2 regions of the Bradyrhizobium sediminis genome follow, and region 2 is predicted to be linked to the other one. Evidence: predicted binding sites of a transcription regulator. Region 2 holds the regulator's gene; the other holds the start of a gene.

Region 1 (15,050 bases), 620 kb from region 2:
GGCCGCGAGGTTGGCAATCACCATTGCGGTGTCGGCGAACGCCATCAACGCCTGGCCGCAGACGATGCCGCCGTTCCGGCACAGCCGCTCGGAGAAGGGCATGCGCAGGACCGCACCCGGCTGCCAGCCGGCGGCGGCAGTTTGCGGCGGCTCGTAATCGATGCCCTCGATCGAGAGATTGAGATCCTGCACCCACGGCGCAAACACATCGCCGAGCACGCGCCTTGCTTCCTCGATATCGAATTTCCTTGGGTGCTGTTGGTCCTGTTTCAACGTCGGTTCCCCCCGTTTCATATGGTTTCCTCGCATTCTTAAGTGCGTCCGACCCAAATGAACACTCTCCCTGCGCGGCTTGAAAATGTCTGACTTCCAGCCGTAGGATAGCCGGGTAGGGAGAGCAGGGTGACCATGTTCAGGCGATTGGCACTGATTTTCAGCGTGGTCGCCCTAGGTCTCGTGCTCAATGGTTGCACCAAATGCGGCCCGGTCTGGGACGATTGGACGCAATCGCCGAAATCCTGCAAGTCGGACCGGTATTGAACCTGAAGGCGGGCGCGCTTGGCGTTGCGGCGGGTGCGGTGATATATAGCCTTCGAAAATCCAGGGAGTTTCCCCGATGAGAATTCTTGGCGCGGCCGCCGTCGTCGCGTTGCTGGCAGGGACGGCTTACGCGCAGACCCCCAACATCAACCTGATCCCGGAGTTGCAATCCAAATCTCCGGAGGAAAAGGAAGCCGAGGCGGAACGCGACAAGAAATACAAGGATTCGCTGAAGAAGATTCCGGACGCCAAGGTCTCCAACGATCCCTGGGGCGGCGTGCGCAGCGCCGATGCGCCCAAGACATCCACATCCAAGACGCAGGCTCCCGCGAAGCCGCGGACCAAGACCGGCAGCACCGCCAACTGAGGCGGTGCGCCTCGATCAAGCCAGTGCGGCCGACTGATCGAGCAGCGTCTCGTAGCATTCGCAGGACATTTGCATCAGTGCGGTCCGGTCCAGGATCCTGATTACGCCACGCGAATAGCTGATCGCGCCGGCGGCCTGCACCTTGCTCGCGACTTCCGTCACCGAGGTGCGCCGCACCCCCAGCATTTCCGCGAGGAATTCCTGCGTCAGCGCGACGGTGTCGCTGCCCGCATGGTCGGCGCTCTGCAGCAGCCAGCGGCAGAACCGGGCCTCGATCGAGTGCAGCGCGTTGCAGGCGGCCGTCACCCGCGCCTGCGACAGCAGCACCTCGTTGTAGCGGATGCAGAGATTGCGAATGGGTTCGCTGGTCGCGGCGATGGTCCTGAAATGGGTGGCGGCGATCCTGCTGCTGGCCATCGGCATCTGCACCACGACGCGAACCAGCGACTTGTACAGGCCGAGCCCGGCCATCGCGCCGACCACGCCTTCGCGGCCGACGGTCGCGGTCTCGATCGCCTTGCCACCGCGCAGCACGGCGAGCAGCGACAGCATGCCGTTATGGGGAAAGTAGACGTGGTCGACCTCGCCGCCGGCTTCGCCCAGCACGAGCGCCTGCGGCAGAGACACCGACGACAGATGCGGAAGCAGCCGGTCGAAATCATGACGCGGCAGCGCAGCGAGCAGTCTGTTGTCAGAGGGTAGTCCGATGTCGACGGGCGCTGCCACTGCGATGTCCTGCCCGGTCGGTTGGCCGAGTTACCGCAGGAGTGAGAAGAGCGCTCCGAGAGGGCGATCCGCGGTTTGCCGGCGACTGGGGATCGTCGCCGATGCTGAATTGTAGCAATCCTAGGTCGAAGAGGCGACTCAATTCCCGGCATTCGGGTAGGGGGACTCGGATTGGCCGCCGCCCACCCTATATTGAGCCGGTCGTCATCTGTTGGAGTTGCGACATGGCCTCGCGCCCGCGCGATCTCGCCGACCGGATGGCCGCCCGGCGCAAGCCGGACGACGGCTTTCTGCGCGAGACCTTCACCTTGCCCCGTGAGGCGGCGCGGACGAAGGCGCGGGACTTCCTCACCCGCTTTCCCAGGGCCGCCTATATGAGCGGGGTCGAAAGCTGGCGCGAACTGCCTGACGGCGATATCGAATTCACCATGCGGCGGCTGCGCAGCGCCGACTGACGGTTCCGGATCAGGGGGGCGGTGTCGTTCCCCCAACTATCTATGAATATTGAGATTCTTCCCACGGGGGACATTCCGGCGTCGTCGCATGGCTTCCGCCAGAGGCGGGAACGATGGCTGGACAGAGCGGCTCAAGCGCGGTCGGAAACCACGTGATCGCAGGCGTAGCAGCGGAAAACCTTGATGGCGGCGTGGGTCGACAGCGCGGGGAGTTCGCCCAGCCGTTTCATTTCAGCGCCGCATCTTTCGCAACGGCGCGCGGGGCTGTCCTGATCCGCCGGATCGGGCGGAGCGTTCCCGTCGCCAGACGCCATGATGGCCGCCCTCGCGCTTTTTTCCGAATCGGTGACAGTCAGCCTGCCACATCTGCGTGTACAGCATAGTGCCAGCTCAACTCAAGCTTGTAGGTGGGGCGGGGCTTACCGGAGGCGGGGGCTATTCTTCTTCCGCTCCCAGCAGCTTGCCGCTCGTCCGGTTGATGAAATGGAGGCGACTGCAGGCCTGGCAGACCACGGTTTCGTAACTGGAGGTTGAATCGTCGGCCCCGGGGTCGTCAGCCAGCCAGTGCTGCACATTCATACCGGTTCGCGGACACTTGAAGATAATATTACCCATAAGTGAGGCATTCTGGCCTCCAGAAGGTTTTTCCGAATTGATCCGCGTCAATGTTTTCGGACGGACGATATGCCAGCGAGCCCCGCCGCCGCGAATCGGGGCCGGTAAGGGCTCAATTCGGCGCGCAGGATCCATCGAAAAGGCGGAGCCCGAACGATCCGCTCGCCGGGCTCCTGGCAGATGCCGGAACGGCGCCCTCGCGGGGCCACTCGGTAGGTGCTGATGTATCAATGATCCAGGCCGCAACAGCGCGCATTGATCCAGGGCAAAGGCGCGAGGCCTTATTCGGCGGCATTGCCGCATCCATGGGAAAGGAAAAACTGAGCCTCGCCCGCCGGCCTCAATCGAACGCGACGCCGATCCGTTTTTCCTTACGCCAGATGACGTGGCAGTGGTGCGGCGAGCCATCGGCGAACAGCGTGAAATGCGCGGGGATGCCGACCGGGCTGGTCACGTCGAGAGCCGCGCCCGCAGCCGATAGATTGCGGATCATGCAGTCGATCGCGCCGCCGTGGAACTCGATCGTTCCGGCCTTCAAGACGCGGTGCCGTGGAGAAGTCCGCTTCTCGTCCATGGAATCCACATACACCCAAATCCTAAGAATTCGATAACCGCCCGGCGGGCGGGATACCCCGTGGGACCACGAAAGCGGCTGCCAAACCGAGGCGGGGCTAATACGGCTCCGACGCGATGTTGTTGCATGAGTGGCAGCGGAAAATCCGGACCGCAGGCCGTGCCCGGACCTGCGGCAGTTTGCCGAGGGCATTCATGTCGCCTCCGCAATCCTCGCACTTGCGGGGTGGGGGCTCCTGCTGTGGCTCGCCGGTTCTGGTCATTTGCCGAACGGTTGTAGTGGAGGACGACTGCCACCGCCACTCAAGGCACGACAAAACAGCCGTCTGCGTAGTCCTACGGGGCGTTGTTGGTGTTCTGATGACGAAACTGCCCTGCGAGCTTCAGGGCGAAGAATGACGAATGAAAGAGGCCGCCAACCGAGGCAGCCTGATCCGTAATTTTACGGTTTCCGTTAACGGAACGTGTATTCGCGATCCGTTCTGGAGAATCAAAATAGGCCCGTGCTCATTTTCGATTTGGGTCACTCGCTAAGGGAAACAGGCCAGGCATCCCGCGAAAGAAAAGAACATATTGCGAACTTGGAACAAATGGGGTACATTTTCGTCATCGCCCGTTTCAAGGTCAGCCGCTCGTTTGTCCCTCTAGCGAATCCCCTTCATAAGGAGCACCACCAATGGCCGCCCCCACTACCGCCCTGCGTATCGTCGAAGGATCCTCCATGGACAAAACCAAGGCCCTGTCCGCCGCGCTCTCCCAGATCGAGCGCCAGTTCGGTAAGGGCTCGGTGATGAAGCTGGGCAAGAACGACCGCTCGATGGATATCGAGACCATTTCCTCGGGTTCGCTCGGGCTCGATATCGCGCTCGGTGTCGGCGGCCTGCCGCGGGGCCGGGTGGTCGAAATCTACGGGCCGGAATCCTCAGGCAAGACCACGCTGGCGCTGCACACGGTGGCCGAAGGCCAGAAGAAGGGCGGCATCTGCGCCTTCATCGACGCCGAACACGCGCTCGATCCGGTCTATGCCCGCAAGCTCGGGGTCAACATCGACGAACTCCTGATCTCGCAGCCCGACACCGGCGAGCAGGCGCTGGAAATCTGCGACACCCTGGTACGATCAGGCGCGGTCGACGTGCTGGTGGTCGATTCGGTGGCGGCGCTGGTGCCGAAGGCCGAGCTCGAGGGCGAGATGGGCGACGCGCTGCCCGGCCTGCAGGCCCGTTTGATGAGCCAGGCGCTGCGCAAGCTCACCGCCTCGATCAACAAGTCCAACACCATGGTGATCTTCATCAACCAGATCCGGATGAAGATCGGCGTGATGTACGGCTCGCCGGAAACCACCACCGGCGGCAACGCGCTGAAATTCTACGCCTCGGTCCGCCTCGACATCCGCCGCATCGGCGCCATCAAGGAGCGCGACGAGGTGGTCGGCAACCAGACCCGCGTCAAGGTGGTGAAGAACAAGCTGGCGCCGCCGTTCAAGCAGGTCGAATTCGACATCATGTATGGCGAGGGCGTCTCCAAGATGGGCGAAATCCTCGACCTCGGCGTCAAGGCCGGCATCGTCGAGAAGTCCGGCGCCTGGTTCTCCTATGACAGCCAGCGATTGGGCCAGGGCCGCGAGAATTCGAAGGCGTTCCTCAAGGCCAATCCCGACATGACCGCGAAGATCGAGGCGGCGATCCGCCAGAACTCCGGCCTGATCGCCGAGCAGATTCTGGCCGGCAGTCCCGAGCGCGACGCCGACGGTGACGAGCCGGCGGAGGATTGAGCATGATCCGGAAAAGTGGGAACCGGTTTTCCGACTAGATCATGCTCAGACAAAGAAACGAGGTCATGATCCGATTCATTCGGATCATGACCGAGAGAATTTGTCGGGCCTTGGTCGCCTGACTTAAGGTTCGACATGAGCGGGCGCTGAGGACGTTGAGTTGCCGACGTCCCCAGTGCCCGTTTTGATTTTGGACGAGCCCGCGAAGGCGGCGTTTTGTGCGCGCGACCGATCCGGAATCGCGAGAGTTTGAAAGTGCTTAGAGTCGTGAGCGGAGATTTATGATCCGCTCACCTGGCGTGGCACTTGAAGTGGTGGAGCCGTCATTTCGGACGGTACGTGGTCGCGGTACAAGGCACGAGCCGGCGGTGATGTACGATGAGAATTATCAATGCAGTCGCGTGGGCGACGATCTCTTTCCTGAATTCGGTCAGCGCCGGGCTTGCCCAGGAAGACTGTATCAAGTGCACCCAAATTCAGCATTACATATGCACCCAAAATTACGGCCAGTGCGCGGATGCCTGCAACAGCATCGGAACTGCCGATAGAAACGCGTGCCGGCGGAGATGTGCCACGCGCCATGAAGGGTGCAACGACAGAACTGCCGTGAAATGCGGAACCTGTACGTCAGCGAAATTCCCTACTCCGCCGCCTCTGCATATGCAGTAACCGGCGGGCAGGAGCAGACCAGGTTGCGGTCGCCATAGACGTTGTCGACCCGGCCGACCGGCGACCAGTATTTGTCGGCGCGCGAGGTGCCGGCCGGGAAGCAGCCCTCGGCGCGGCCATAGGCCCGCTGCCACAGGTCGTCGGCGATGTCGTGCACGGTGTGCGGGGCGTGGCGCAGCGGCGAGGCCTCGACCTTCCAGCGGCCGGACTCGATCTCGGCGATCTCCTGCCGGATCGCGACCATGGCGTCGCAGAAGCGGTCGATCTCGGCTTTCGATTCGGATTCGGTCGGCTCGATCATCAGCGTGCCCGGCACCGGGAAGCTCATGGTCGGCGCATGGAAGCCGTAGTCGATCAGCCGCTTGGCGATGTCGTCGACGGTGACGCCGCTGGACGTCTTCAGCGGGCGGGGGTCGACGATGCATTCATGGGCGACCCGGCCTTTGGCATTGCGGTACAGCACCGGGAAATGCGGATCGAGCCGGCTTGCGATGTAATTGGCGTTGAGGATCGCCATTTCGGTGGCGCGGGTCAGGCCTTCGCCGCCCATCAACAGGATGTAGATGTAGGAGATAGTCAGGATCGACGCCGAGCCGAACGCCGCCGCCGACACCGGCCCGACCGCCGAGGGCGCCGCGCTGTCCGGATCACCCGGCAGGAACGGGGCGAGATGCGCCCGGACCCCGATCGGGCCCATGCCGGGACCGCCGCCGCCATGGGGGATGCAGAAGGTCTTGTGCAAATTGAGATGGCTGACGTCGGCGCCGTAGTCGCCGGGCCGCGACAGCCCGACCTGGGCGTTGAGGTTGGCGCCGTCGAGATAGACCTGCCCGCCGTGGCCGTGCACGATGTCGCAGATCTCGCTGATATGCTCCTCGAACACCCCGTGGGTGGAGGGGTAGGTGATCATGATCGCGGCGAGGTCCTGCGAATGCTTTTCGGCCTTGGCGCGCAAATCAGTCACATCGACATCGCCCCTGCTGTCGCAGGCGACCACCACGACCTCCATGCCCGCCATATGGGCGGAGGCCGGGTTGGTGCCGTGCGCCGAGGAGGGGATCAGGCAGATCTTGCGGTGCGGCTCGCCGCGGGCGGCGTGGTAGCCGCGGATCGCCAATAGCCCCGCATATTCACCTTGCGCGCCGGAATTCGGCTGCAGCGAGACCGCGTCATAGCCGGTGATGTCGCACAGCCATCGTTCCAGCCGGTGGAACAGCGCGTGATAGCCTTTGGCTTGGTCGCGAGGCGCGAACGGGTGCAGTTCGCCGAATTCGGGCCAGGTCAGCGGGATCATCTCGGTCGTGGCATTGAGCTTCATGGTGCAGGAGCCGAGCGGGATCATGGCGCGGTCGAGCGCGAGGTCGCGGTCGCTGAGCTTGCGCATGTAGCGCAGCAGCTCGGTCTCGGAGCGGTGGGCGTGGAACACCGGATGGGTGAGGAAGGCGGTCGCCCGCTTCAGCTCCGCCGGCAGCGCCTCGCGCGCGCCGGCCTCGACTTCCGCGTAAGCCAGCTTGCCGCCGAACGCCCGCCATACCGCCTCGACGTCTTTCGGGCTCGTGGTCTCGTCCAGCGCGATCCCGAGCGTACCCTCACCGAGCCGCAGGTTGATCCTTTCCGCCAGCGCGCAGGCGGCGATTTCCCCGACCCTGGCGCCGGCGTCGACCGTCAGGGTGTCGAAGAAGGCGGCCGATTGCGGCGCAAAGCCGAGCTGGCGCAGTCCCGCCGCCAGCACGCAGGCGCGGCGGTGCACGGTCCGCGCGATGTGGGTCAGGCCCTCCGGGCCATGATAGACCGCATACATCGAGGCGATCACCGCCAGGAGCACCTGCGCGGTGCAGATGTTGGAGGTCGCCTTTTCGCGGCGGATGTGCTGCTCGCGGGTCTGCAGCGCCAGCCGATAGGCGGGCTGCCCCCGCGAATCGATCGACAACCCGACGATGCGGCCGGGCAGCGAGCGTTTCAGCGCGTCGCGCACCGCCATATAGGCCGCGTGCGGTCCGCCATATCCCATCGGCACGCCGAAGCGCTGCGCCGATCCGATCGCGATATCGGCGCCGAGTTCGCCCGGCGACGCCAGCAGCGTCAGCGCCAGGAGGTCGGCGGAGACCACGGCCAGCGCGCCTCTGGCGCGCAACCCCGCGATCGCCGGCCGCAGGTCGCGCACCGCGCCGGAAGTGCCGGGATACTGCAGCAATCCGCCGAACACCTCGGCCTTGTCGAGATCACAGGCGGGATCGCCGACGATCAGTTGCCAACCCAAAGGCTCGGCGCGGGTGCGCAGCACGGCAAGGGTCTGCGGGTGGACCTCGTGGTCGACGAAGAAGGCCTTGGTCTTGCCTTGCGCGGCGCGCTCGGCCAGCGCCATCGCTTCCGCCGCGGCGGTGGCTTCGTCCAGCAGCGAGGCATTGGCGACGTCCAGCCCGGTGAGGTCGCAGATCATGGTCTGGAAGTTGAACAGCGCCTCCAGCCGGCCCTGGCTGATTTCGGGCTGATACGGGGTGTAGGCCGTGTACCAGGCCGGGTTCTCCAGGATGTTGCGCTGGATCACCGCCGGCAGCACCGTGCCGGAATAGCCTTGACCGATCAGCGAGGTGAACACCTGGTTCTGCGACGCCAGTTCGCGCATATGCGACAGCGCCTCGGTCTCGCTCAGGGGCGTGCCGAGGTCGAGCGGCGCCTTCTGCCGGATCGATGACGGCAGGGTCTCGGCCATCAACGCGCTAAGGCTCTTGGCGCCCACGGTCTCCAGCATCGCCTGGATGTCGCGGGGCGAGGGGCCGATGTGGCGGCGCACGAAGGTGGTGGCGGCCTCGTCAGCGGATCTGCGGTGCGCGGTCATGGGCTGTTCCTCTATTGCTCGTCATGCCTCGCCACCGGGTCTCGCCTTCGGCGAGCCCGATGACAGGCTCCAGCGGGCGCAAAATCGCTTCATTCAGTCACGCCGTATGTGCCTTGTAGGCGGCCTCATCCATCAGGCCGCCGAGTTCGCTCTTGTCCGATATCTTCACTTTGAAAAACCACGCCTTGCCGGCGGCGTCGGAATTGACCAGCGCCGGTTCGGCCGCGAGCGCGTCGTTGACCTCGAGCACTTCGCCGGAAATCGGCGCGTAGACGTCGGAGGCGGCCTTCACCGATTCGACCACGGCGGCGGCTTCCGCCTTTTTCAGGCTGCGGCCGATCTTCGGCAGTTCGACGAACACGACGTCGCCGAGCTGCGACTGCGCGTAATCGGTGACGCCGACGGTGGCGACATCGCCCTCGATGCGGAGCCATTCGTGGTCGGCGGTGTACAAGGTCGTCATGGCAATTCCTTCAGCGTTTGCAGATTCAGCGCTTGTAAGTGTTGGGAACGAAGGGCATGGCGGCGACCCGCAGCGGCAGCCGCGCGCCGCGCAACTCGGCGAACACCAGCGTGCCCGTGGCCGCCTGCGACGGCAGGTAGCCCATCGCGACCGGCGCATTGAGGCTGGGGCCGAAACCGCCCGAGGTGACGGCGCCGATCTGTTCGGAGGACGTTTCACTGGCGAACAGCGGCGCGCCTTCGCGCACCGGGGCGCGGCCTTCCGGCCTCAGTCCGACCCGGCGGCGCGGGGCGCCTTGTTCGAGCTGCGAGAGAATCTTGTCCGCGCCGGGAAAACCGCCGGTGCGCGCGCCGCCCTGGCGGCGGCTCTTCTGGATCGACCATTCCAGCGCGCCCTCGACCGGCGTGGTCGTGGTGTCGATATCGTGGCCGTAGAGGCAGAGCCCGGCCTCCAGCCGCAGGCTGTCGCGGGCGCCGAGCCCGATCGGCAGCACGTCGCTGTTTGCCAGCAGGGTCTTGGCCAGGGCTTCCGCCCGCTCGGCCGGAACCGAAATCTCGAACCCGTCCTCACCGGTGTAGCCCGAGCGCGAGACGAAGCAGTCGATGTTGTCGACGCGGCGCGGCCCGGCGTCCATGAAGCGCATCGCCGTTACGTCCGGGCACAATTTGGCCAGGGCCGATTCGGCCTGCGGACCCTGCAGCGCGATCAGCGCGCGATCGCCGAGCGGCTCGATGATGCAGTCGCCCGAAAGCTGCGCGCGCAGATGCGCCTCGTCCTCGGTCTTGCAGGCGGCGTTGACCACCAGGAACAGGTGGCTGCCGAAATTCGCCACCATCAGGTCATCGAGGATGCCGCCCGCTTCATTGGTAAACTGCGCATAGCGTTGGCGGCCCGGCGCAACCGCGACGATATCCTGCGGCACCAGCCGCTCCAGCGCCCTGGCCGCATCCTCGACCCGGCCGGATTTCGCCCGCAGCGCGATCTGGCCCATATGCGAGACGTCGAACAGGCCGGCAGACTTGCGGGTATGCAGATGTTCCCTGAGTACGCCGGCGGCGAATTGTACGGGCATGTCGTAGCCCGCGAACGGCACCATTTTGCCGCCGCAGGTGGCATGCAGCGCATGCAGGGGAGTGGTTTTCAGTGGCGTCTCGGCTTCGCGCGCAAGCATCATGGGGCCCTCGCGGTTCTCGAGGACAATTCCTCGAAAACCGGTCGAAGCCCCATCTGTCGCTGTGCCTGAGAGTATTATCCCGTCGGCGGACGCGTCCCGGAACCGGCCCGGTGGCGTCTCTTTCCAGATGCTAGCAAGTCACGCGGTCCGTTTGCCTGAGAGTTTCCGGGGCGGTTGCTCCTTCGGCGCCGGCGCTTAAGCCGATCTCTCCCGACGTGACTGTCTTGAACAGATAGGAGGAAAACACAGCCGCGCCAAGGCTGTCAACGCACCCGCAGCATCTATCAACGGTTCCTGTGCTGGTGCGGCAAGCCCCTGATCTCCTGCACACTTTCTGGACACCGCCATCCCCCGCGTCTAAAAGCGTTGCGCCGGGAGAAATGGGCCAATCCCGGGCAATAATGCGATTGGACGGACATGAGCGGCGTTAACGAGATCAGGTCGACTTTTCTGAAATTCTTTGCCGACAACGGCCACGAAATCGTGCCGTCGTCGCCGCTGGTGCCGCGCAACGACCCGACGCTGATGTTCACCAATGCCGGCATGGTGCAATTCAAGAACGTCTTCACCGGCGTTGAAAAGCGGCCCTATCAGCGCGCCACCACCTCGCAGAAATGCGTGCGCGCCGGCGGCAAGCACAACGATCTCGACAATGTCGGCTACACCGCGCGGCATCACACCTTCTTCGAGATGCTCGGCAACTTCTCCTTCGGCGACTATTTCAAGGACCGCGCCATCGAGCTCGCCTGGAATCTCGTCACCAAGGAATTCGGACTGCCGAAGGACAAGCTCACCGCGACCGTCTATGTCGACGACGACGAGGCCTTCAATCTCTGGAAGAAGATCGCCGGCCTGCCGGAGTCCCGCATCATCCGCATCGCGGGCTCGGACAATTTCTGGCAGATGGGCGATACCGGTCCGTGCGGGCCGTGCTCGGAAATCTTCTACGATCACGGCGACAAGATCTGGGGCGGCCCTCCGGGTTCGGCCGAGCAGGATGGCGACCGCTTCATCGAGATCTGGAATCTCGTGTTCATGCAATACGAGCAGCTCGAAGGCGGCGTGCGCAATCTGCTGCCGAAGCCCTCGATCGACACCGGCGCGGGGCTGGAACGCGTCGCCGCCGTGTTGCAGGGCCAGCATGACAATTACGACATCGACCTGTTCGTCGCGCTGATCCGCGCCATCGCGGAACTGACCGGCGCCGATCCGAAGGGCGAGCAGAAGGCCTCGTTGCGCGTGATCGCCGACCATCTGCGCGCGTCGTCGTTCTTGATTGCCGACGGCGTGCTGCCCTCGAACGAGGGCCGCGGCTACGTGCTGCGCCGGATCATGCGCCGTGCCATGCGCCACGCGCAGTTGCTCGGCGCCAAGGACCCGCTGATGCATCGGCTGGTCTGGGCCCTGGTGCGCGAGATGGGCCAGGCCTATCCCGAACTGGTGCGCGCCGAAAACCTGATCGAGGAAACGCTGCGGCTGGAAGAGACCCGGTTCCGCAAGACGCTGGAACGCGGCCTGACTATCCTGGAGGAGAAGAGCGAGAGCCTGAAGAAGGGCGACATGTTCGACGGCGATACCGCGTTCACGCTGTACGACACCTATGGCTTCCCGCTCGACCTTACCCAGGATGCGCTACGCAACCGCGGCATCTCGGTCGACCTCGCGTCGTTCACCGACGCGATGGACCGGCAGCGGGCGAAGGCGCGCGCGGCATGGGCCGGCTCCGGCGATACCGCCAGCGAGAACGTCTGGTTCCCGCTGCGCGAGAAGCTCGGCGCCACGGAGTTTTTGGGCTACGAGACCGAGACCGCCGAAGGCGTGGTCGCGGCGCTGGTGAAGGACGGTAACGATGTCGAGAGCCTGAAGGCGGGCGAGAGCGGCGCCGTCGTCCTGAACCAGACGCCGTTTTATGCGGAGTCCGGCGGCCAGGTCGGTGACACCGGCATCATGACCGGCGAGGGCGTGCGCTTCCGCGTCACCGACACCCAGAAGAAGGCCGGCGATCTCTTCGTGCATCTGGGCCAGGTCGAGCAGGGCACCCTGAAGCCGGGGACGGCGCTGGCGCTTGAGGTCGATCATGTCAGGCGCTCGTCGATCCGTGCCCATCACTCCGCGACGCATCTGCTGCATGAAGCGTTGCGCCAGGTGCTCGGCGATCACATCGCACAGCGCGGCTCGCTGGTGGCGCCGGATCGCCTGCGTTTCGACTTCGTGCATCCGAAGCCGATCAGCCAGGACGAACTCGCCCGCATCGAGGACATCGCCAACGAGGTGGTGCTGGAAAATGAAGAGGTCGTCACCCGGCTGATGGCGGTGGATGACGCCCGCGACGCCGGTGCGCGCGCGCTGTTCGGCGAGAAATACGGCGACGAGGTGCGCGTGGTCTCGATGGGACGGCAGGCGCGCGAGCACGGCAGCAACGCGCTCGGCTGGTCGGTGGAATTGTGCGGCGGCACCCATGTCAGGCGCACCGGCGATATCGGCCTGATTTCGGTGACCGGCGAAAGCGCGGTCGCCTCCGGCGTCCGCCGCATCGAGGCGCTGACCGGCCGCCATGCGCGCAAGCACGCCAATGACAGCATCGCGCTGGCGAAATCCGCGGCCGGCGAACTGCGCACGTCGATCGATGAGATGCCGGCGCGCATTGCGGCCTTGATGGAAGAGCGCAAGAAACTGGAGCGCGATCTGTCGGATGCGCGCAAGAAGCTCGCGATGGGCGGCGGCGCTTCCGGTTCCAACGGCGCGGCGGCTGCCGCGGGCATCCGCGAGGTCGGCAACGTCAAGCTGATGGCGCGCGCGGTCGAAGGCATCGAGATGAAGGACCTCAAGAGCCTCGCCGACGACGGCAAGAAGCAGCTAGGCTCCGGTGTGGTCGCCATCGTCGGCGTCACCGGCGACGGCAAGGCCGGCGTCGTGGTCGGCGTCACCAGCGATCTCACCTCGCGCTTCAACGCTGTCGATCTCGTCAAGATTGCCTCCGAAGCGCTCGGCGGCAAGGGCGGCGGGGGGCGGCCCGACATGGCGCAGGCCGGCGGTCCCGATGGCGCCAAGGCGGGTGCCGCACTATCGGCGATCGAAAAAGCGATAGGCAGTGCCTGAGCCCATCCACCCGGGGGAGAGCGCGATGCAAGGTTACGATCTGCGCCGCCGGGTTTATGATCTGCTCGAGCACGACAACATTCCCTACACGCCGAGCGCGCGGCTCGCGCATGTGATCATCGGGATCGTCGTCGTCAATGTGTCGGCGATGGTGCTGGCGTCGGTACCGCAGATCGATGCGCGGTTCGGCTGGCTGCTCAGCGCGGTCGAGGCGGGGTCGCTCGCGATCTTTGCCCTCGAATATGCCGCGCGGCTCTGGAGCGTTGCCGGACATGCGCCGTATCGGGAGATGAGCCCGTGGCATGCCCGCTTTCACTACGCGACCTCCAGCCTCGGCATCATTGATCTGTTGTCGGTGCTGCCGTCCGGCGTAGCGCTATTCAGCAACGAGCGTCCGATGCTGGTGTTGTTCGGCATGCTGCCGTTCTTCAAGCTGGTCCGCTATTCGACGGCGATGCGCTCCTTGCTGGCGGCAGTGCATGCCGAGCGGCGTACGCTGTTCGGATGTCTGGTGATCCTGGTCGGCGCGGTGCTCACCTTCGCGACACTGCTGTACGCGATCGAGCATGAGGTCCAACCCGACAAGTTCGGCACCATTCCGCAGGCGATGTGGTGGGCGATCGTGACGCTCGGCACGGTCGGCTATGGCGACGTGATTCCGGTAACGCCAATGGGCAAGGCCGTAGCCAGTTTCGCCATCGTCGGCGGGTTCGTGATGATCGCGCTGCCGGTGGCGATCATTTCCGGCGCCTTCGCCAATGAAGTCCGCCGTCACGACTTCATCGTGACCTGGGGCATGCTGGCGCGGGTGCCGCTGTTTGCGCATCTGCGCGCCACCGAGATCGCCGACATCATGCGGCTGTTGCGGACCCAGACCGTCGAGACCGGCGAGATCCTGGTGCGGCGGGGCGAGCCGGCTTCGTCGATGTATTTCATCGCCGCCGGCGAGGTCGAGATCGAGCTGCCCGCCCAGAAGATACGGCTCGCCGATGGCAGTTTTTTCGGCGAGATCGCGCTGTTGCAGCGGACTCAGCGCAGCGGCACCGTCACCGCGCTACGCAAGTCGAACCTGCTGGCGCTGGACGCGCAGGACTTCCATGCCCTGATCGCGCGGGCGCCGAAGCTTGCCGCTCACGTCCAGGAAGTCGTCAAGGCGCGCCTCGCCGAAACGGCGGTGGCGCAGAAGGGCGACATTGCCGCCGACGAGATTGCGCAGGCGATGCATGACGACAAGCCGTCGGAGGAGTAGACTCTCCGTGCGGGCCCGCGAGTTCATGGGGTTGGAAAGCGGATGAAACTTCCACGTCGACAATTCATCAAACTGGCGGCAAGCGCTGCCATTTTACCTAGCCTGCCGCTGCGCCGCGGACTGGCGCAGCCGGCGCCCAATCCCGCCGGCGTCCCCGAGCCGACCCCGTCCGAGCGCGCCGCGATGGCGCGGCGCGCGCGTGCCTTCATGCAGAAGTATGACGTGCCCGCGCTCTCGTTTGCCGTCGGCTACGCCGGCGAGATCGTGCATCGGGACGCATTCGGGGTGGCCGACCGTGAACGCAACGAGGCGGCGACCCCGGAACACTTCTTCCGTATTGCCAGCGTGAGCAAAATGGTCACCTCGGCGGCGATCTTCGGGCTGATCGAGCAGGGCCGTCTCAAATTGGCCGACAGGATCTTCGGTCCGGGCGCCATTCTGGCGACCGATTATGGGCCGCGGCCATATAATCCCGGCATCAACGAAATCACCCTCGGGCAGCTGCTGACT
Region 2 (15,050 bases):
CGCAGGATCTGTTCGGCCTGGTCGCCGTGGATGATCAGGCCGACCGCCATGGTCATGATGTCGGCGTGGCGGCGGGCATATTCCGACAGCGGCACCTGATAGCTGTATTTGATTTCCTTGCCGAGGATCGGCGCCACGTCGGTGATGCCGCCGGACGAGCAGTCGATGACATCGACGCCTTTTGTCTTGAGGATCTTTGCCAACCGCACGCTTTGCTCGGGCCCCCAGCCGGCATTGTCCTCCACCGACAGCCGCACGAACAGCGGCTTGCGGTCGGGCCAGTGCACGCGCACCGCTTCGGTCACCTCGGTGATGAAGCGCATGCGGTTTAATTCCGAGCCGCCATATTCGTCGGCGCGCTGGTTGGATCTTTCCGAGAGGAATTCGTGGACGAGATAGCCGTGCGCGCCGTGCAGTTCCAGCACGTCGAAGCCGGCCGCATCGGTGCGGCGGGCCGCCTCGCCCCAGGCCTGCACCAGGTCTTTCACTTCATGGCGCTCCAGCGCCCGCGGCGCCGGCCATTTCTCGCTGTGCGCGATCGCGCTCGGCGCCACCGGCGTCCATTCGTCCCAGTCGTCGATATCGGGCGTCCGCTTCAGGGGTCCGTCGCCTTCCCAGGGCCGGTTGGCGCGCGCCTTGCGGCCGGAGTGACCGAGCTGGATGCCGGCGACCGCGTTCTGCTGCTTGATGAACTCGACCAGGCGCCCCAGCGGCTCGATGAACTTGTCGTCCCAGATGCCGAGATCGCCGAGCGTGCCGCAGCCGCGGCGCTCGACCTTGGTGGACTCGACGACGACGAGGCCCGCGCCACCGGCGGCGAACTTGCCGGCATTCATCAGGTGCCAGTCGGTCGGAAATCCCTTGATCGCGGAATACTGGTGCATCGGCGGCACCACGATACGGTTCTTCAGCTCGACGCCCCGGATGGTCAGCGGCGAAAACAGCAGCGTTTCGGTCATGAATGGTTTCCTCGTCTTCCGGACATCGTTACCCCGACGTGCTGGCCGGGCGGTCTTCTTCTGGGCGTGACGGTATACGCGCGGCACGGCGACAGCAAAGCCTTCATGAACCCGGATTCTTCCAGGACCGCCATTGCGAGCGCTGGCGAAGCAATCCGTCTCGCCGGTTGCGGTGCAAGGTTGCCATTCGGTCCCGGCGGGCGGATGCTGCCGGCTGTGGATCAATGGAGAGCACCATGAGCAAGCCCGGTCTCGACAATCGCCACCGCAACAAGGATGGCGAAATCAGCCACAAGCACGGCAACACCCCCATCAAGACGTTGCGCAAGATTTACGGACAGGGTTTCGCTGCCGGCTATCCGGAAGCCGAGGAACTCAGCGAGGTTCTCCTTCAACTGAACGAAACCTCACTGAGCCAGCTCCGCCGCGATCATGAGACCGGCCACCTGGAGCACAAGATCGCTAACGCTTCCAGGTAAGGCCGCTGTCCGGCACGATCGGCTTGTTTTGCAAAGAGCCAAGAAAGGACCAGGTCTGCGCCGCTATGCCGGCACCTGCACTTGAACGCCCGGGCCCGGCGTGATTATCTGTATCGAGTTCGGGCCAACGGCAACCGCCCGGTCAGCTGCGCGCAGCCAAGCGTTGTCTCGCTCCATCAGTGGAGATGAGACATGGTCGGCAGCTCGATGAGAACTCCCTCCGATATTCTTTGCTTGTATGGCGCCCGCGCGCTGCGCGGCTTCGGCGACGGTTTTGCGATCATCATCCTGCCGGTCTACCTCTCCGCGGCGGGCTTCAGCCCGCAGGCGATCGGGGTCGTCGCCTCTACCTCGCTGCTGGGAACGGCGGTCCTGACCCTGATCACCGGCTTCATCGCGCCGCGGTTTGAGCTGCGAAGTCTTTTCCTCGCCGGCGCCGGACTGATGGTCTTCACCGGCCTGATATTTCCGGCGGCGGAGACGCTGGCTCTGGTCCTGCTCATCGCCTTCATCGGCAGCATCAATCCGTCCGGCGGCGATCTCGGCATGCTGGTTCCGCTCGAGCATGCGCTGCTGACCAAGGAGACCGCCGACCGCGACCGCACCGCCATCTTTGCCCGCTACAGCCTGATCGGCTCCCTCACCGCGGCCGTCGGCTCGCTGGCGGCGGCCTTGCCTGAGACGCTGGTGTCCGGCGGCTGGTCGAGGCTCTCTGCGATCAAGCTGATGTTCTATCTGTACGCCGTGCTTGGATTGCTGGCGGCTTTGCTCTACCGGCGTCTGCCGCGCGACCACAGCCACGCGGCGGACGTTCCGAAGCCAGCACTCGGGCCATCCCGCAACATCGTCTACCGGCTCGCCGCCTTGTTCAGCATGGACGCCTTTGCCGGCGGCTTCGTGGTGCAGTCGCTGCTGGCGCTGTGGCTGTTTCAGCGTTTCAACCTGTCGCTGGAGGCGGCGAGCGTCTACTTCTTTTTCTCGAGCCTGCTCGGCGCCATGTCATTCCCGGTGGCGGCCTGGCTCGCCGGCCGCATCGGCCTCATCAACACCATGGTGTTCACGCACATCCCCTCCAGCCTCTGCCTGATCGCGGCGGCGTTTTCGTCCGACCTGACCGTGGTACTGGCGCTGCTGCTGGTTCGCTCGGCGCTGTCGCAGATGGACGTGCCGACGCGGTCATCCTACGTCATGGCCGTGGTGACCCCCGCCGAGCGCACCGCGGCGGCAAGCGTCACCGCAGTGCCGCGCAGCCTCGCCTCCTCGATCAGCCCCGCCATCGCCGGCTTCATGCTGGCCGGTCCGTTCTCCGGCCTGCCGCTGGTGGTGTGCGGAGTCTTGAAGATCGGCTACGACCTGGCCCTGCTGCGGATGTTCCGCCACACCAAACCGCCGGAAGAGGTTTTGCGATCGGATTGAAGGCTTTGCAGGGCTTCAAGCGCTTATCACCGTTGCCCGCTTCGTTCGTTTTTCGTACACCGCCTCCATGAGCCCGCCTCTCCTCACCCCCGGCGCCGCCGACGTGCTGCTGTTCGATCTCGGCCGCGTCGTGCTCGATATCGATTTCAACAAGGCGCTCACCTGCTGGGCCGGTCACGCTGGCTGCGCGCCTGCCGAGATCGCCGCGCGCTTTGTCCGCGAGGAATCCTACCGGCGTCATGAGGTCGGCAAGATCGACGATGCCGCGTATTTTGAAAGCCTGCGCCAATCGCTCGGCATCGGGCTTTCCGACCGGCAACTGCTGGAAGGCTGGAATGCGATTTTCGTCGGCGAAATGCCCGGCATCGCAGCGCTGCTGGCCCGCGCCGCAAAGCGTCTGCCGCTCTATGCCTTCTCCAACACCAACAACGCCCATGTCGATTATTTTCCGGTCGCCTATGCCGACGTGCTCGGCCATTTCCGGGAAATGTTTCTGTCCTCCGCGATCGGGCTGCGGAAACCCGACGCTGACGCCTATGACCATGTGGTGAAGGCGATCGGCGTGCCGGCCTCACGCATCGTGTTCTTCGACGATCTGGCCGATAATATCGAGGGCGCGCGGGCGCGGGGCCTGATCGGGGTTCACGTGAGGTCGACCGATGACGTGGCGAAGGCGCTGGCGGAGCTCGGGATTTAAGCTATGAGACCGTCATTGCGAGCGCAGCGAAGCAATCCATGGAGCAGCAAGCTGGATTGCTTCGTCGCATGCGCTCCCTTGCGCAAACGCTTCGCGTTTGTCGCAGGCAATGACGTCAAAGTGGGAGTTTCACCGTGGCACTGATGCCCGTCGCCGACGCCCTCGCCGCGGTTCTCGCCGGCGTCGAGCCGCTGCCGGAGGAAATGGTCGCGCTGGATGCGGCCTACCACCGAGTGCTGGCGCGCGACGTCGCGGCGTTGCGGACCCAGCCGCCGCAGGCGATGTCGGCGATGGACGGTTATGCGGTGCGCGCCGCCGACGCCTCTCATGTGGCGGCGCGGCTCAAGGTGATCGGCGAGGTCGCGGCCGGCCGCCCGTTCGAAAGGACGGTCGGCGCGGGCGAGGCGGTGCGGATTTTTACCGGCGGCGTGATCCCTGCGGGCGCCGACGCCGTCATCATCCAGGAAGATACCGTCGTCGAGGACGGCGGCATCACGATCACGGAAGCCGCGCGGCCCGGGCGGCATATCCGCCCGGCCGGCATCGACTTTCGCGAGGGCGACGTGTTGTTGCCGCGCGGAACCCGCCTCACCGACCGCGATCTCTCGCTGGCCGCGGGCATGAACCACCCGGAGTTGGCCGTGCATCGCCGGCCGAAAGTGGCGATGCTCGCCACCGGCGACGAGCTTGTGATGCCAGGCTCGATCCCCGGCCCCGGACAGATCGTCTATTCCAATGGCTACGCGCTGCGGGCGCTGGCCCGGGGTGCAGGCGCCGAGACCGTCGATCTCGGCATCGCCGCCGACACCGTCGAGGCCACCACGTCAGGCATCCGCCGCGCCCGCGACAGCGGCGCCGACATCCTCGTCACCATGGGCGGCGCATCGGTCGGCGACCACGACCTGGTCAAGCGCTCGCTGGAGGCCGAGGGCGTCGCCATGGCGTTCTGGCGGATCGCGATGCGGCCGGGCAAGCCGATGATGCACGGGCGGCTCGGCGCGATGCGGGTGATCGGCCTGCCCGGCAATCCCGTGTCGTCCTATGTCTGCGGCTTCCTGTTCCTGGCGCCGCTGATTCGCGCGCTGTCCGGCCGGTCGGCCGTCCACCACGTCAGCGAAACGGCTTTGCTCGGGTCCGACGTCGCCGCCAACGACATGCGCGAGGACTATCTTCGCGCGCGTCTCGAGCGGCGCGCCGACGGCGTCCTGATCGCCACTCCGGTCAACCATCAGGACAGCTCGCTGCTCGGAAATCTCGCTGCGGCAGCGGCGCTCGTGATGCGCCGCCCGTTTGCGCCTGCCGCTGCCGCTGGCACGCCCTGCGAGATCCTGCGGCTTCCGGACTGACCCCAAAACCACCTGTCCCAACAAATCCTGCTGCGTTGACGATAAATTAAGTGGTTGCGGAACACATATGGAACATATAGTGTCTGTTCATGATTTGTTTCGAGTATTGGTGCCAGCTAATCGAAGTTCTGGAGTCTTTGATTCCCTGAACGCCTCGATTCCCGGAAAACGCCTCTCGGAATCGAATGACACCGTCAAACTGGGGATTGGTCGAGATGCTCACGCGCAAACAATATGAACTCCTGCGATTCATCAGCGAACGCCTGAAGGAATCCGGCGTTCCGCCTTCCTTCGACGAGATGAAGGACGCGCTGGATTTGCGCTCGAAGTCGGGAATCCATCGCCTCATCACCGCTCTGGAAGAGCGCGGCTTCATTCGCCGGCTGCCCAATCGCGCCCGCGCGATCGAGGTCATCAAGCTGCCCGAGATTTCAGGCGCCGGCGCCGGCAACGGCCGCCGCGGTTTCACGCCCAGCGTGATCGAAGGCACGCTCGGCAAGGTGCGTTCCAGCAGTGCCGGTTCCGAGAGTGACGGCGAGCGTCCGGTCGCGGTTCCCGTCATGGGCCGCATCGCCGCAGGCACGCCGATCGAAGCGCTGCAGACCCGCAGTCACACCATCAGCGTGCCGCCGGACATGCTCGGCTCCGGCGAGCATTACGCGCTCGAGGTGCGCGGCGATTCCATGGTGGACGCCGGCATTCTCGACGGCGACATGGCACTGATCCAGCGCAACGACAGTGCCGACACCGGCGACATCGTGGTGGCGTTGATCGACGAGGAGGAAGCAACCCTGAAGCGCTTCCGCCGCCGCGGCGCGTCGATCGCGCTGGAGCCGGCCAACACCTCCTACGAAGTCCGCATCCTGCCGCCGAACCGGGTCAGGATTCAGGGCAAGCTGATCGGACTGTACCGGAAGTACTGATCCGCCCCGGATCGGTCGTTCCCAGGCAGGGAAACCGCGGCAGTCCAATGGCGGCCGCGGTGAATGCATCTGTCGCGCGCGCGGCGAAGCTATTTCCGCCAAATCCTCAAACGCATTTGTGATCGAACTCGCCGTCGAGAGCCGTAGAATTGCCCACAATCAGGCATATTTTGATTGCCGTCCACTCTGATAGAGGCCTGCGCCTCTCAAGGGGCGCGGGTTGGCTATCTCGAATGAGGAGCGATCCGATGTGTGACTATAGTCTCCACGCCGTAGCGTCACGCCCCGCCAAAGTCGGAGAGACGCTGACGACCACGACATTCCGCGGCACCTCGACGCGCGGCTTCGCCTCGGAAGCCGAGCCCGAGGTGGCGGTCTGCATCCTTCCCGGAACCGAACTGGCGTTCGCTGACAACGTCAAATACGACAACGGGTGGATCTGGACCAAGGCCCTCAATTTCCGGGTTGGAAAATTCGGCGCGGTCGAGCCGAACGTCCCGCAGCGCCACCATGACTCGATCGAATTTCCGGATGGAAGCAGTGTGCTGGTGACGCAGCTCTGCGAAGGTCAGCACGCCACTGTGCTGCAATTGCCTGTTGCGCAGCAGGTGACGGCGCAGGAACGACCGGCAGCCGCGACGCCAACAGCGGCGGCGATCTCCGCCTGAATGGCCATGTAGATAACCCTGCCGGTCCAGGCCGGCAGGGCCGCTCGCGAAGGGGACGCTGTTGGCGGTTCGCAAGGTGACATGGCAAAAAGCCGGGCGGGTGACGGAGCCCGGCCGGTACATGTTCACGTTCGGCTGGCTCACCGTTGCGGCGGAGGATCTTGTCATCTGGCAGCAGTTCCCGGATGCGTCTTTCACGCTGGTCAAAATGACGACTACGGACGACGTCGACGAGTTTCATCTCGGCGCCTTCGAACTGCCGGAAAATCCGCAATCCAGCGGTGAAAGCTGACTTGATCAGCGACTTGGCGATTGACTGGCCTCACCGCCTCAGTCGTCCGCCTGCAGGTCGGCTTCCGACGGCGTCGCGTCCGCCGGCTTCGCGATGGCCGGGCGCACCAGGCTGGTCCCGTCCTCCGCATCGCCCGCCACCGCTGGCGACCACGGCCGATCGACGCCTTTCGGCCTGACCGCATCGACCGCAAATCCGTCGCGGGTTCGCCGCAGCGCCAGCGCGCCCTGCCGGCGCAGGCGATCCTGGTCGACCACGAGCGCGCCGCAGCCCGGCGATGCCGGCCGCGCCGTGACCAGCAGCGCCGCGCGCTCGCAATCGTCCGCCAGCGCCTCGGGCCGCAACGCCAGCGCGACCAAGCCGCCATCGGCCAGTTGCGCCACGCAGCCGGCCTGGTCGCATGATACGCCTTCGGCGAGCGAGGAATCCGTAAGGACGCGGCCGTCGGCGTCGGCCGCCAGCCATTCCCGCAGCAGAAAAGCCTCCTTGGCGCTTCGGATCAGATGCAGGCGTCCGTCCCTGCCGCGGACGCCGATATTGTGGCCGTCGGCGGAAATCAGGATATCCGGCTGCGGCCGGACCAGAGCCCATGCCACCGCCAGCACCACCAGGGTTGCGCCCGCCCAGCGCAGCGGCGTGCGCAGCAGCCCCATCAGGATGATGCCGAGGCTGGCCGCGACCAGCGGCCCGGTCCCGAATGCCGCGATGCGGCCGATCGCGCCCGGCAGTGCGGCGACCCATTGCGCCACCGTGATCATCCAGTCGATGCCCCAGCCCATGACCTGCCAGAACACGCCGTCGAAGCCGAAGGGCATCGCGACCATGCCGAGCAGGCCCGCCGGCATCACCACAGCCGACACCACCGGCATCGCCGCGAGATTGGCGATGACGCCAAAGGGTGTCACCCGGTGAAAGTGAAAGGCGGCATAGGGCATGGTCGCGAGCCCCGCCACCAGCGAGGCCAGCGCCAGCATCGCGACCTCCCGCCCGCCCCACAGCGCCGCCCGCGCGGTGGCCGAATTGTCGGGCGCGGCGAACAGAGCGGGCATGCCGATCTGCACCAGCGCCACCAGCCCGAGCGTCGCCGCGAACGACATCTGGAAGCTCGGATGCACCAGCGCTTCCGGCGCGATCGTGAGCACGATCATCGCCGCCACCGCCAGCGTGCGGAAGGTCACGGCGCGGCGGTCGACCATGATAGCGATCAGCACCACCGCGGTCATGAAGAACGAGCGCTGGGTGGCGACCTCGGCACCGGACAGCAAGAGATAGAACGCGGCGGCAGCGAGCGCCGCGGCCGCCGACCATTTCTTGATCGGAGAGCCGACGGTGAGTTGCGGGATCAGCGCCAGCAGCGCGCGGACCGCGAAGAACACCACGCCGGCGACCACAGCCATGTGATAGCCCGAGATCGACAGCACATGGCCGAGCCCGGAGATGAACATCGCATCGTTGACGGGCGGCGAGATGGCGTCGCGGCGTCCGGTCAGAAGCGCGGTCGCGATCGCGCGGCGGTCGCCCTCCAGCGTAGTCCGGATCCGGGCGTCGATCGCATCGCGCAAGCCCTGCATCAAGGCAGCGTAGCGCAGCGACAAGCCGCCGCTGTCGGGCGGCTGCGCGGACTTGATGGCGCCCATCACGAAACCGGAGGCGCCGATGCCGGCGAAATACATGTCGCGGCCGAAATCGTAGGAACCCGGCCGCAACGGCGCGAGCGGCGGCTGCAGCCGGGCCTTCAATTCGACAAAGCTGCCGACCGCAGGCGCTGTGCCCTTGCGCACCGACAGCCGCACGCGTTGCAGTGTCGTGGCGCCGCGCGGGCTCTCCATCCTGGTCACGCGCAGCACGAACCGGTCGGTGCGTTCGCGGATGTCGCGGGTCTCGACGAAGCCCGACAGCGACACCGAATACATCGGCCTCGCCAATATGCCATGCGCGACCCGCGCGGTTTTCCAGGTCGCGACCGCAAAGCCGGCGGCGACAGCGGCGATCATCACGGCGACGGGAAATAGCTTGTGCCGCCGCAGCAGGAATGCCGCGAGGCAGAACCCGGCCGCCGCGGCCGCCGCGACCGACAGAACCGGCTCGCGGTCGGCGGCAAAATAGAAGGCAATCCCGGCGCCGAAGGCGACCGGCACCCACGGCAGCAAGCGGCCGGCGCCGGCTTCGGCGGCGAGCCACGCCCGCAGTTTTGCGACCAGGGCCGGCCATGCATCGAGGCCCGATGGCGCGAGGCCGCCGGCCTGCGCCGCCCCGCGCGGCGGCCAGGTGCCGGCAAATCCCTGCGTCCGGCCTGGAGACCTGCCCCGCTCTGCCATCGGGTACTACACCCTGCGATCCCTTGGAGATCGTCAGGCTACCGGAAGCTGTTGCCGGGCGGCTAGCGGAACGGATGGAGAATTCCGTTAACTATTACTAACGGGGCAAGGGATAGGATTCCCGAATCAATCGGGGCTCGGCCATGCCACACCGGATCATGCTTTCCGTTCTTGCCGTTTTTGCCGCTTTCGCGCTCGCCGTCAGCGCGATGACCGCCGATGCCGCCGATCTGCCGACCCAGAGCCGGCTTGGCGCGATCTTTGCGGAGCCTCCGCCCCCTGTGGTCGTTTACCGGACGGCTGAATATGTGGCGCCGATCATTCCCTACAATCAGCTGCCCAATCCGCCGTGGAACCGGGGCATCTATAACTACGGCTCGTCGTGGTCGTTCTATTACCCGGGCCCCTATTACGGCGGGCCCTATTATTGGGACGGCGCGCGCCTGCCCTATGTCTGCGGCTTCTACGGTTATTGCTGACGATCCCGGCCGCTTGAATGAGCCCTGCCGCTAGAGCAGCGGCACTTGCGACGAAACGTGATGGCTGAGGATTTTCCAATAGCCGTCTTCGCGCACGATCACCCAGGTGATCTTGACCGACAGGGTCGCCTCGCCTTCTTCGACGACGAAGGACGCGGTGCCCGCCATGTTGATCAGATCGGAGCCGACCGGCGCGGCCACGATATCCGTGAATTGAACGGCGGGCGCGCGCCATCGCGGCAGCGCGTTGAAGTAGGCCGCGACACCCTCCCTGCCGCGATACAGCGACGGGTTCGAACCGAAGAACAAAGCATTGCTTGAATAGAGCGACGCGAGCGCGTCGACGTCGAGCCTGCTGAAATTCGCCGACCATTGTTCGATGATGACAGACACGATGTCGTCGGCGGTGCTTCGCATCGGTCGATCCCGTCAACAGAGCCGCCTCAGCCCTTAGCCCCGACTTCCTTTGCAAAGGTATCGCGCAGGCCGATGGTCCGGTTGAAGACCAGACGATCCGGCGTCGAATCCGCATCGCGCGTGAAATAGCCCTGCCGCTCGAACTGCATCACCTCCGACGAGTTGCTGGCCGCGATCGCGGGCTCGATCCGCGCATCGCTCAGGACCTCCAGCGACTGCGGGTTGAGATCTCCGGCGAAGTTGGCCGCATCCGGATTGGGCTTCGAAAACAGCTGGTTGTAGATGCGGATTTCGGCCGGCAGCGACTGCTTGGCCGGCAGCCAGTGCATGGTGGCCTTGACCTTGCGCCCGTCGGGCGCGTTGCCACCTTTGGTGGCGGGATCGTAGCTGCAGCGCAGCTCGACGACCTCGCCGGCCGCGTCCTTGATCACGCCCGTGCACTTGATGAAATAGGCGTAGCGCAGCCGCACTTCCATGCCCGGCGACAGCCGGAAGAATTTCTTCGGCGGATTTTCCATGAAATCGTCGCGCTCGATATAGAGCTCGCGGCCGAACGCGATCTTTCGCGTGCCGGCGGCCGGATCGTCCGGATGGTTCTGCGCCTCGAGTTCTTCGCTCGCACCTTCCGGATAATTCTCGATCACGACTTTCAGCGGCCGCAGCACCGCCATCCGCCGCAGCGAGCTCTTGTTGAGAAGCTCGCGGATGCAGAATTCCAGCATGCCGACGTCGACCACGCTGTTGGCTTTCGCAACCCCGATGCGCTTGACGAATTCGCGGATCGCCGCCGGCGGCACCCCGCGCCGTTTCAGCCCGGCAATGGTCGGCATGCGCGGATCGTCCCAGCCTGCGACGTGGCCGCCGCGCACCAGCTCAGTCAGCACCCGCTTCGAAAGCAGCGTGTAGGTCAGGTTAAGCCGCGCGAACTCGTATTGATGCGGCTTCGATGGCACCGGCAGCTTGTCGAGCAGCCATTCGTAGAGCGGCCGGTGATCCTCGAATTCCAGCGTGCAGATCGAATGGGTGATGCCCTCGATCGCGTCGGACTGCCCGTGCGCATAGTCGTAGCTCGGATAGATCGACCAGGCATCGCCGGTGCGCGGATGGGTGGCGTGCAGGATGCGGTAGAGCACGGGATCGCGCAGGTTGATATTGCCCGCGGACATGTCGATCTTGGCGCGCAGCACCCGCGCGCCGTTCGGGAATTCGCCTGATTTCATGCGGCGAAACAGATCGAGGTTCTCCTCGACCGGTCGGTCGCGGAACGGCGAGTTCTTGCCGGGCTCGGTCAGCGTGCCGCGCGAGAGGCGGATTTCCTCCTGCGACTGGTCGTCGACATAGGCATGACCGGCGAGGATCAGGCCCTCGGCCCATTGGTAAAGCTGCTCAAAATAGTCCGACGCGTAATAGAGGTCGGTTCCCCAGTCGAAGCCGAGCCAGCGCACGTCGGCCTGAATCGAATCGATATATTCCTGCTCTTCCTTGGTCGGATTGGTGTCATCGAACCTGAGGTGGCAGCGGCCGGCAAATTCCTGCGCGATGCCGAAATTGAGGGCAATCGACTTGGCGTGGCCGATATGCAGATAGCCGTTCGGCTCCGGCGGGAAGCGCGTCACGATCTGGCGGTATTTCTTGGCGTCGAGATCGGCCTGGATGATGTCGCGAATGAAATCGCGGCCTGCCTCTGCCGCCACCGTTTCTGCTGTCATGCTTGGTTCCCGTTCGGAATCAGCGGACCTTCTGCCAAATCCGCACCTTCCAAGGAAGGCTTTAGTTATGCTTGGTTCCTGCTATACACCACCGCGCCTTGCGCAACCCCTTATTGTCCCCGAAATGCAGTTGGTATGCCCGATTCCGTCGTCACCCGCTTTGCCCCCTCACCGACCGGCTTTCTCCATATCGGAGGCGCCCGCACGGCGCTGTTCAACTGGCTTTATGCCAAAAAGCGCGGCGGCAAGATGCTGTTGCGGATCGAGGACACCGACCGGGAGCGGTCGACGGAACCGGCCATCGCGGCGATCCTGGACGGCTTGAAATGGCTCGGGCTCGATTGGGACGGCGACGTCATTTACCAGTTCAGCCGGGCCGCACGCCACCGCGAGGTCGCGGAAGCCTTGCTGGCCGGCGGCAAGGCCTATCGCTGCTATGCGACTGCCGAAGAGCTGACGGCGATGCGCGAAAAGGCCCGCGCCGAGGGCCGTACGCGGCTCTATGACGGCCTGTGGCGCGACCGCGACCCGTCGGAGGCGCCGGCCGGCATGAAGCCGACGATCAGGCTCAAGGCGCCCCAGACCGGCGAAACCGTGATCGAGGACCAGGTCCAGGGCCGCGTGGTCTGGCAGAACGAAAACCTCGACGACCTCGTGCTGCTGCGCGGCGACGGCAACCCGACCTACATGCTCGCGGTCGTGGTCGACGACCATGACATGGGCGTCACCCATGTCATCCGGGGCGACGACCACCTGATCAACGCCGCCCGCCAGAAGCAGATCTACGATGCCCTGGAATGGGACCTGCCGAGCATGTCCCACATTCCCCTGATCCATGGTCCCGACGGATCGAAGCTCTCGAAGCGCCATGGGGCGCTGGGGGTGGATGCCTATCGCGCGATGGGATACTTGCCGGCGGCGCTGCGCAATTACCTGGTCAGGCTTGGATGGAGCCATGGCGACCAGGAGATCTTTTCGACCCAGGAGATGATCGACGCCTTCGACCTGCCCGCGATCGGACGGTCGGCCGCGCGGTTCGACTTCGCCAAGCTGGAAAACCTCAACGGCCACTACATCCGTCACGCCGACGATCGAGCGCTGGTGGCGATGTTCGAAGACGTACTGGACTATGTTCCGGACCGGTCTCACCTCAAGGCCAAGCTCAACGACACCACGCGGGCGCAACTGCTGCAGGCGATGCCGAGCCTCAAGGAGCGCGCCAAGACGCTGATCGAGCTGATCGACAGTTCCTATTTCATCTTTGCCGACCGGCCGCTCGAGGTCGAGCCGAAAGCCGCGGCCCTGCTGACGCCGGAAAACCGCCAACTGATCGGCAGGCTCCGGCTCGCGCTGGAGCCGGTTTCATCGTGGACCTCGGAAACCACCGAGGCAGCGATGCGCGCCTTTGCCGAAGCCAACAACCTCAAGCTTGGGGCGGTGGCCCAGCCACTCCGGGTAGCGCTGACCGGCCGGACCACGTCGCCGGGAATTTTCGACGTCCTGGCGGTGCTGGGACGGCAGGAATGCCTGGCCCGGCTTGGCGACCAGACCCCCTCATAAGGTGGTATTGGGGGCCCGGAGTGGCCGTCTTGCAGTGCAAACAGCAATAAGATACCCATTTCTGAGGCACTCCCAGAACACCCGGTTTCCTGCGCCATCTCCAACGTCTTGGCGCTCCCGGCCGCCGGTTTTCGCAACGATCTCATCGGGGACTTCACGATGGACGCATCCAACAAAAAAACCGCAACGCTGACGGTTGGCAACAAGACCTTTGATTTCCCGATTTTGAGCGGCACGGTCGGGCCCGATGTCATCGACATCGCCAAGCTCTACGCCCAGGCCGGAATGTTTACCTACGATCCGGGCTTCACCTCGACCGGGAGCTGCCAGTCCAAGATCACCTATATCGACGGCGACGCCGGCATCCTGGAGTACCGGGGCTATCCGATCGAGCAGCTCGCTGAAAAAGGCGACTTCCTCGAGACCTGCTACCTCCTGCTCTACGGGGAACTCCCGACCAAGGCGCAGAAAGCCGATTTCGACAACCGCGTGATCCATCACACCATGGTTCACGAGCAGATGGCCCGCTTCTTCCAGGGCTTCCGCCGCGACGCCCATCCGATGGCGATCATGGTGGCGGCGGTCGGCGCGCTGGCCGCGTTCTATCACGACTCCACCGACATCAACGATCCGCGGCAGCGCATGATCGCCTCGATGCGGATGATCGCCAAGATCCCGACGCTGGCGGCGATGGCGTTCAAATACACCGTCGGCCAGCCCTTCATGTACCCGAAGAACTCGCTCTCCTTCGCCGAGAACTTCCTGCATATGTGCTTCGCGGTGCCCTGCGAGGACTACAAGATCAATCCGGTGCTGGCGGACGCGCTCGACAAGATCTTCATCCTGCACGCCGACCACGAGCAGAACGCCTCGACCTCGACGGTGCGCATCGCCGGCTCCTCCGGCGCCAATCCGTTCGCCTGCATCGCCGCCGGAATCGCCTGCCTGTGGGGTCCGGCGCATGGCGGCGCCAATGAAGCGGCCCTTGCGATGCTTGCCGACATCGGCACCGTCGACAAGATTCCGGACTTCATCAAGAAGGTGAAGGACAAGAACAGCGAAGTCCGCCTGATGGGTTTCGGGCATCGCGTCTACAAGAACTACGATCCGCGCGCCAAGATCATGCAGAAGATGTGTCACGCCGTGCTGGCGGAGACCGGCCACGGCGACGATCCGATGCTGAAGGTCGCGCTGGAACTGGAGAGGATCGCGCTGAGCGATCAGTATTTCATCGACCGCAAGCTGTATCCGAACGTGGACTTCTATTCGGGCATCACGCTGAAGGCGATGGGCTTCCCCACCTCGATGTTTACTGTGCTGTTCGCGGTCGCCCGCACGGTCGGCTGGATCAGCCAGTGGAGCGAGATGATCGAGGATCCGCAGCAGAAGATCGGCCGGCCGCGCCAGCTCTATACCGGCGTCGCCCGCCGCGATTACGTCGACATGGCCAAGCGCAAGTAGGCGCAGCCAAGAGATTGCATTTTGGAAGCCGGATGCAGTCGCTGCATCCGGCTTCCGCATTTTTCAGTTCTGCGATTTCAATTCGTCCGCCGCGCCTTTCGCAACGCCGCCAGCACGATATCGGCGGCCCGCGCGCTGGGCGACTGGTCGCCGGTCGACATGATCCGGTCGATCCCGGTAAAGGCTTCGAGCTGCCGCCGCCGCAGCGGCGAATCTTCGAGCACGTCGCGCAGCGCGCGCGACAGCTTCTCCGGCGTGCAGTCCTGCTGCAAGAATTCCGGCACGACGTTCTCGCCGACCACCAGGTTGGCCAGAATGACCGACTT

What was found. The regulator LexA, encoded in region 2, represses DNA repair genes until DNA is damaged. The targets are predictions, from matches to a motif close to TGTTCNNNNTGTGTTCNG.
Region 1: recA (recombinase RecA) is a predicted target of LexA. The motif match lies at 3,841-3,858, and genes of this name have one in related genera.

The regions. Positions count from the first base shown of each region.
Region 1 covers NZ_CP076135.1:3,716,076-3,731,125, reverse strand. Annotated here, with positions in the region: gene KMZ68_RS18000 (PaaI family thioesterase) at 1-294, opposite strand, end outside; gene KMZ68_RS17995 (hypothetical protein) at 617-907, shown strand; gene KMZ68_RS17990 (Crp/Fnr family transcriptional regulator) at 923-1,633, opposite strand; gene KMZ68_RS17985 (hypothetical protein) at 1,858-2,088, shown strand; gene KMZ68_RS26245 (hypothetical protein) at 2,524-2,838, opposite strand; gene KMZ68_RS17975 (PilZ domain-containing protein) at 3,044-3,277, opposite strand; gene recA (recombinase RecA) at 3,953-5,047, shown strand; gene gcvP (aminomethyl-transferring glycine dehydrogenase) at 5,688-8,555, opposite strand; gene gcvH (glycine cleavage system protein GcvH) at 8,653-9,018, opposite strand; gene gcvT (glycine cleavage system aminomethyltransferase GcvT) at 9,044-10,189, opposite strand; glycine riboswitch at 10,327-10,415, opposite strand; gene alaS (alanine--tRNA ligase) at 10,610-13,291, shown strand; gene KMZ68_RS17945 (cyclic nucleotide-gated ion channel) at 13,317-14,540, shown strand; gene KMZ68_RS17940 (serine hydrolase domain-containing protein) at 14,583-15,050, shown strand, end outside.
Region 2 covers NZ_CP076135.1:3,094,857-3,109,906, forward strand. Annotated here, with positions in the region: gene KMZ68_RS14745 (NADH:flavin oxidoreductase/NADH oxidase) at 1-959, opposite strand, end outside; gene KMZ68_RS14750 (hypothetical protein) at 1,196-1,438, shown strand; gene KMZ68_RS14755 (MFS transporter) at 1,631-2,854, shown strand; gene KMZ68_RS14760 (HAD-IA family hydrolase) at 2,922-3,551, shown strand; gene KMZ68_RS14765 (molybdopterin molybdotransferase MoeA) at 3,686-4,897, shown strand; gene lexA (transcriptional repressor LexA) at 5,113-5,820, shown strand; gene KMZ68_RS14775 (hypothetical protein) at 6,069-6,488, shown strand; gene KMZ68_RS14780 (hypothetical protein) at 6,550-6,780, shown strand; gene KMZ68_RS14785 (ComEC/Rec2 family competence protein) at 6,819-9,098, opposite strand; gene KMZ68_RS14790 (hypothetical protein) at 9,242-9,577, shown strand; gene KMZ68_RS14795 (YybH family protein) at 9,608-9,994, opposite strand; gene KMZ68_RS14800 (glutamine--tRNA ligase/YqeY domain fusion protein) at 10,021-11,703, opposite strand; gene gltX (glutamate--tRNA ligase) at 11,839-13,263, shown strand; gene gltA (citrate synthase) at 13,423-14,724, shown strand; gene lpxB (lipid-A-disaccharide synthase) at 14,802-15,050, opposite strand, start outside.